Colwellia sp. M166: one gene and its partner. The protein of the gene in region 2 interacts with the protein of the main gene of each other region in a pairwise test. Links are inferred from orthologs where the notes say so. Each region holds a gene or a part of one and is shown on either strand. Other genes may lie near its edges. The genes, in order: bioB and FGD67_RS01125.

Evidence for each region.
Region 1: the proteins of FGD67_RS01125 (region 2) and bioB interact in binary tests that used the Escherichia coli proteins (3 or more experiments, as listed by UniProt). The link is inferred for Colwellia sp. M166 from one-to-one orthologs.

What each region holds. Positions count from the first base shown.
Region 1 is NZ_CP040755.1:576,442-579,655, reverse strand. Bases 330-3,205 are described here. They hold bioB (biotin synthase BioB), read right to left. Parts: upstream 2,320-3,205; coding sequence 1,339-2,319; downstream 330-1,338. Other genes in these bases: bioA (adenosylmethionine--8-amino-7-oxononanoate transaminase), read left to right, coding at 2,542-3,205; FGD67_RS02670 (8-amino-7-oxononanoate synthase), read right to left, coding at 330-1,333. Outside these bases: malonyl-ACP O-methyltransferase BioC, read right to left, coding at 1-173; more of FGD67_RS02670, read right to left, coding at 173-329; more of bioA, read left to right, coding at 3,206-3,214. UniProt on the Escherichia coli protein: Catalyzes the conversion of dethiobiotin (DTB) to biotin by the insertion of a sulfur atom into dethiobiotin via a radical-based mechanism.
Region 2 is NZ_CP040755.1:233,594-236,888, reverse strand. What follows is about bases 36-2,992. They hold FGD67_RS01125 (class II glutamine amidotransferase), read right to left. Parts: upstream 1,930-2,992; coding sequence 1,141-1,929; downstream 36-1,140. Other genes in these bases: fadE (acyl-CoA dehydrogenase FadE), read left to right, coding at 2,427-2,992; FGD67_RS01130 (DUF3108 domain-containing protein), read left to right, coding at 307-1,086; purN (phosphoribosylglycinamide formyltransferase), read left to right, coding at 36-284. In the rest of the region: more of purN, read left to right, coding at 1-35; more of fadE, read left to right, coding at 2,993-3,295.

The DNA of each region.
Region 1 (3,214 bases), 340 kb from region 2 along the record:
GTAAAAAAACCAGTTCCTGAGCCCAAATCTAACACCGTTAAGTCATTGCGATTAGGTAACCATGGCATTAAATGTTTGCCACTATAACGTTGTAAACGTGCTGATATATCATAAGATGCGCTGGCAGAACCAAAAGATTTCGCTATTTTATAACGACTAGTCATTTTGGGCATTATTGTATAACCTCATTGATACAATTAGCTAAGTAATTGATATCTTTAACTTCATGGCTCGCAGTTATAGTAACACGTAACCTTGAGCTATTTTGTGGAACGGTCGGAGGGCGAATAGCACTGAGCCAAATGCCTTTATTTCGTAATTGCTGACAAACATCCAGTGTGGTGATCTCATCACCAATGACAATGGCATGAATTGATGATGAGTTCTCAATTAACTTTATTTTTTTATCAAGCTTTTCAGTAAGCAATTTACTCAGTTCAATAATTTTTTCACGACGCCAATGCTCAGTTTGAATAATTTCAATACTCTTTTTTGTCGCCCAAGCTAAGGCCGGAGATATCGCCGTTGAATAAATATAATGCCGAGAAAAATTTATCAAATATTCGGCTAAGTTATTATCGCAGGCGACAAAGGCACCACTGGTTGCGATACTTTTACCAAATGTTGCCATAACAACATCGATATCCGCTAAACTGGAACTGCCTTGGCCTTTATTGCCAATAACACCGATACTGTGGGCATCGTCTAAATATAGCAAAGCTTGATGTTGTTGTGCTATTTTTGCTAAATTAGCCACGTCAGCCTGATCGCCATCCATACTAAAAACACCTTCAGAAACAATGACCTGATTTAATTCATTATCTTGATTTTCAGTTTGCTGGTTTTTTGCTAAAAAGCGTTGTAGTTGCTCAATATCATTATGCAAAAAGCGTTTTACTTTCGCAGCACTCGACCGTGCCCCATCGATCAATGAAGCATGACTCAACTTATCTAAATAAAGTTGGCTGCTTTCATGCCCTAATGCCTGCATTAAAGCACTATTTGCAGAAAATCCGCTCGCAAAGAGTAAACATTTTGGCTTATTTAACCAATCACAAATATCGTGTTCTAATGCTTGGTGTGCATAAGAGTAACCGGTAATTAAACTTGAGCCACTAGCACAAGTGCCAAACCTTTCGGCGCCAACGGATAATGCTTGGTTTATTTCTCGATGATGATTTAAGCCAAGATAGTCATTTGATGAAAAGTTTAAATAGCTTTTATCATTAATCTTGACATAACGACCATTTTGCTCAGCAACGCACTGACGTGCGCGATATCGCGCACATTGTTTTTGTTGTTCAACATCGGCAGTTAAAAAATTAAACGCCATAACACTTAATTGACAGCGTTATAGAATAAGTCACTATTTTGTTGATCAATGACTGCGGTTTTAAGTTTTTCATCATCAACGTCTGAGCTAGCTATCGTTTCAGTATTGATACCTAAGCGCTCAAATAACATCATGTCTTTATTTGCTTCTGGGTTGCCTGTAGTCAATAATTTACAACCGTAAAATATTGAATTTGCTCCGGCTAGAAAGCACATGGCTTGCATTTGTTCATTCATGGCATCGCGTCCAGCTGACAAGCGAACATGGCTTTTAGGCATCATGATACGTGCCACAGCTATACAACGAATAAATTCAAAGTGATCTAAGTCAGCAACATCAGATAACGGCGTACCTTCAATCTTAACTAACATATTAATAGGTACACTTTCTGGTTGCGGTGAAAGGTTTGCTAGCTGCGCAAGTAATGACGCTCGGTCTTTGCTTTCTTCCCCTAAGCCAACAATACCGCCACTACAAACTTTCATACCTGAACTTCTGACATTGGTTAAAGTATCTAAACGGTCTTGATAAGTACGTGTGGTAATAATTTGATTATAATGCTCTGGTGAGGTATCTAAATTATGATTGTAATAGTCTAAACCTGCGCCTTGCAATTCATCGGCTTGGTCAGCAGATAACATACCTAATGTCATACAGGTTTCAAGCCCGAGTGCTTTTACGCCCTTCACCATTTCTACCACTAATGGCATATCTCTTGCTTTTGGATTACGCCAACCTGCGCCCATGCAGAAACGCGTTGAACCTTGATCTTTTGCCACTTGTGCAGCTTCAAGCACTTTTTCAACTGCCATTAAGCGTTCTTTATCGATATCGGTTTTGTATCGTGAACTTTGTGAGCAATATTTGCAATCTTCTGGACAGGCACCCGTTTTAATCGACAATAAGGTACTGACCTGCACTTCATTAGGATTAAAGTTTGCACGGTGAATAACTTGTGCTTTAAACATCAAGTCATTAAATGGCATATCAAACAGGGCTTTAACTTCATGTGCTTGCCAATTATGGCGAATTTCGCTGCTAGCTTGATTGCTATTATTGCCGATGGTATCAGACATAGATTGGCTTACCGCTGATGTTTGCTGTGTCATAGTTATTCACTCGTGTTGAAATTGCATCTCGTAATATTAACGGGTAGTCTATGCGTCAACATCAATATGTCAACTAATTTACTTAGCCAAGCTTTACATATGAACAATAAACAAGCAGAAATACTCGAATTCGATAAAAATCATGTCTGGCACCCTTATACTTCTATGTCAAAGCCTCTACCGTCTTACCTGGTAAAGTCTGCTCAGGGGGTATACATTTATTTAGCTAGTGGCGAAAAAGTGATTGATGGCATGTCATCATGGTGGTCTGTGTTACATGGCTATAATCACCCAGAATTGAACCAAGCACTAATTAAACAAAGTGAAAAATTTTCCCATGTTATGTTTGGTGGTCTAACGCATGAACCTGCGGTCGAGTTAGCAAAAAACTTGATCGCCATGACACCGGGTGGTTTAAATAAAGTGTTTCTTAGTGATAGTGGCTCAGTATCTGTAGAAGTGGCACTTAAAATGGCCATTCAATATTGGCATAGCAAAGATAAGCCTGAAAAGCATAAAATATTGACGGTAAAGAATGGTTATCACGGTGATACCTTTGCCGCTATGTCAGTATGCGATCCCGTTAACGGTATGCATCAACTGTTTGAGACTGTGCTCATGAAAAACTTGTTTGCACCCGCGCCAAAAATAGGCTTTGAACAAGTTTGGCAAGCGGATGATGCATTAGCACTAGCCGCTATGTTTGAACAACATCACCATGAGATAGCGGCATTTATTATTGAACCCATCGTGCAAGGCGCTGGTGGTATGC
Region 2 (3,295 bases):
ATACCCATCAGCGAGCAATTGACGCTGGTGATACTGAGCATGGTGTTAGTGTTCATTTTGTTACTGAGGAACTTGACGGCGGTCCTGTGGTCCTACAAGCTAAAGTGCCTGTATTCCCTGAAGACACTGCTGACGACCTTGCACAACGCGTACACCAACAAGAGCATAGAATTTATCCACTGGTGGTAAATTGGTGTTGTAGCAAACGTGTCACCATGGCAGGAGAAAATGCATTATTTGATGGTGTGATTTTACCGGCTTCAGGATATGCTAGCGAAGAATAACTTTATTTTTAGAGAATTTATTATGTTGAAATCATTACCTTATACCGCTTTGTTATTAGCTAGCTTAACATTGTTCAGTCCCTTGTCTTTTGCCCAGACGACAGATAAAGCAAGCAAGGTAATGATTCCTCCATTTAATGCTAAATATACTATTTTACATAAATCTAAAGCGGTTGGTGACGCAACACGAAAGCTAAGCTATTTAGACAATGGCTTAGCGCAATATAGCTACCACACAAATATTGAATGGTTAATATTTTCAGATATTCGTGATGAAACCTCAATTGTTAAACTTGAGGGTAATAAAGTTACACCAACCAGCTATGAATACAAACGCGAAGGCACTGGCTCTGATAAGTTTTATAAATGGAGTTATGACACAGCTAACAATACCGCTACGGATGAAAAGAAACAGAAAACTAAAAGCATCGACTTTCCTGATAATATTCAAGACTCACTGAGCTACCATCTACAGCATCGTCTAAATATGATCAGCGAACCAGAGCAAAAACAATTTGTTTATCCTGTTATCAAATCATCAGGCTCGATAAAAAATTACGTTTATCAATATGATGGTGAAGAAGAAATCATGCTACCTTACGGTTTGGTAAAAACCATCAGGCTTAAACGTGAAGTTATTGAAAAAAAACGTGTGACTTACGCATGGTTTGCGCCAGAATTAGATTACCTATTGGTTAAACTTCATCAAATTAAAGGCGGTGTTGAGCAATTTGAAGCACAATTAAACTCTGTAACAGCGATAAAATCGACAGCAGTAGTAGTAAACAAAAAAGCTTTATAGTGCTTATTTTCACATTCATTATGCTGAAATCAACTTTAACTGATGAATAAAATTTCACGACTTTTTTGTATATTGGCAAATTAGCTGCCCTTTACTAAATAATAAACCGTCACCTGCTTGCATTTTTTGCCATGTTTCATCATCTGTTAATGGTTGTGTGGCAATAACAGTAACTATGTCATTTTCAGTGGTTTCCTGATCAAAATTAATCACCATCTCTGCATCAATTAAACTGGCTTTACCAAATGGTGCCCGTCGCGTCAGCCAATGTAAATTATTAGCACAGTAAACCAATAAAAAATCACCATCGGTTAGCAGTAAATTAAACACACCCAGTTTATTGATTTGCTGACATAGCCCAATGACATAGTGAAATAAATCTTCTGGTGTAGGTACATCCTTACCAAAATGTTGCAGTAGTTGATCGAGTATCCAGCAAAAAGCATGCTCACTATCGGTTTCCCCAATCGGCATATGGTATGTTATTGCTAGCTTAGTTTTAAAATCAGCGAGTTGGCCATTGTGCGCATAGGTCCAATTTTTCCCCCACATAGGGCGAATAAAAGGATGGGTGTTAACTAACGAGACTTCTCCGGAGTTTGCTTGGCGGATATGACAGACTACAGTTTCACTTTTAATCGGATAATCAGTCACCAGCTGAGCAATAGGCGAATGAGCACTCGGTAGCGGGTCTTTAAAGCTACGGCAACCTTTACCCTCATAAAACGTAATACCCCAACCATCTTTATGTGGCCCGGTATTACCACCGCGCTGCATTAAACCGCTAAAGCTAAAACAGATATCTGTTGGTACATTGGCACTCATCGCCATTAATTCACACATAAAAATAAAACCATATTAAACAAAAAACCAAAGACAAAAAACCAAAGACAAAAAACTAAAGACAAAAAACAATTTTTGCGATATAAATCAAACATTAACAACCATAGTGCTGACTTTTAATAGCAGCTCAGATAATGCTACTGACTTTACTCGTAAACAGACTCTCCATTGGTATGGTTAGTATTAACTAAACTCGCGAAAATTTACAGACACTTTTTCAACAAACCTGCCATGATGATATTAGCCTATTAGCAGTCAAATTTACCTATTCATAGTACTTTGTTATGGTCATCAATTCACATAGTTTCTATACTGAATAATTACAGCCGTTAAATGAACGAACAAACATCCCCAAACAGAAACAAATTTCGTTACCATAAGAAGCTATACTGACAATAAATAATTTGAAATTATTGACAAGACAAATTAAGCTTCAATAATTATCTGGTCTGACCTCCAGTAATTTTAACTTTACATATCAACATTAAGGAAAATATGTGGACTATTTAACTTGGATACTTATTGCTATCGCATTATGTGGGTTTATGGCGTATTCGCGCGCATCACTCTCAACATTTACCATAGCATTTACCTTACTTATGATCGTGGGAACTTTTTTCAACATCATATCTTTCTTCAGTTGGCTTATTTTTGCTATTATTGCCATACCATTAAATATTGCCGATATTCGAAAACAATACATATCTAACCCTTTGCTTACCATGTTCAGAGGCATAATGCCTGAAATGTCAAAAACCGAACAAGAAGCGATTGACGCAGGTACAACATGGTTTGAAGCCGAGCTATTTCGTGGCACACCCGATTGGAAAAAACTCCATAACTACCCTAAACCAAGACTAAGTGCTGAAGAACAAGCCTTTTTAGATGGGCCGGTAGAAGAAGTTTGTCGCATGACTGATGACTGGCAAACCACGCATGAACTCGCTGATTTATCACCAGAAGTATGGCAATATCTAAAAGATAATAAGTTTTTTGCCATGATAATTAAAAAACAATATGGCGGTCTTGAATTTTGTGCCTACGCTCAATCTTGCGTGCTACAAAAACTTTCTAGTGTCAGTACCGTTTTGTCATCTACTGTCGGTGTACCTAACTCACTCGGCCCAGGCGAGTTGTTACAACATTACGGTACCAAAGAACAACAAGATTATTACTTACCCCGTCTTGTGAAAGGTGATGAGATCCCTTGTTTTGCCTTAACAAGTCCAGAGGCTGGTTCAGATGCTGGTGCAATTCCCGATTACGGTGTCGTTTGTCATGGTGAATTTAACGGTGAAGAAGTATTGGGTATGCGCTTAACCTGGAATAAGCGTTATATTACTTTAGCACCGGTGGCTACTGTCTT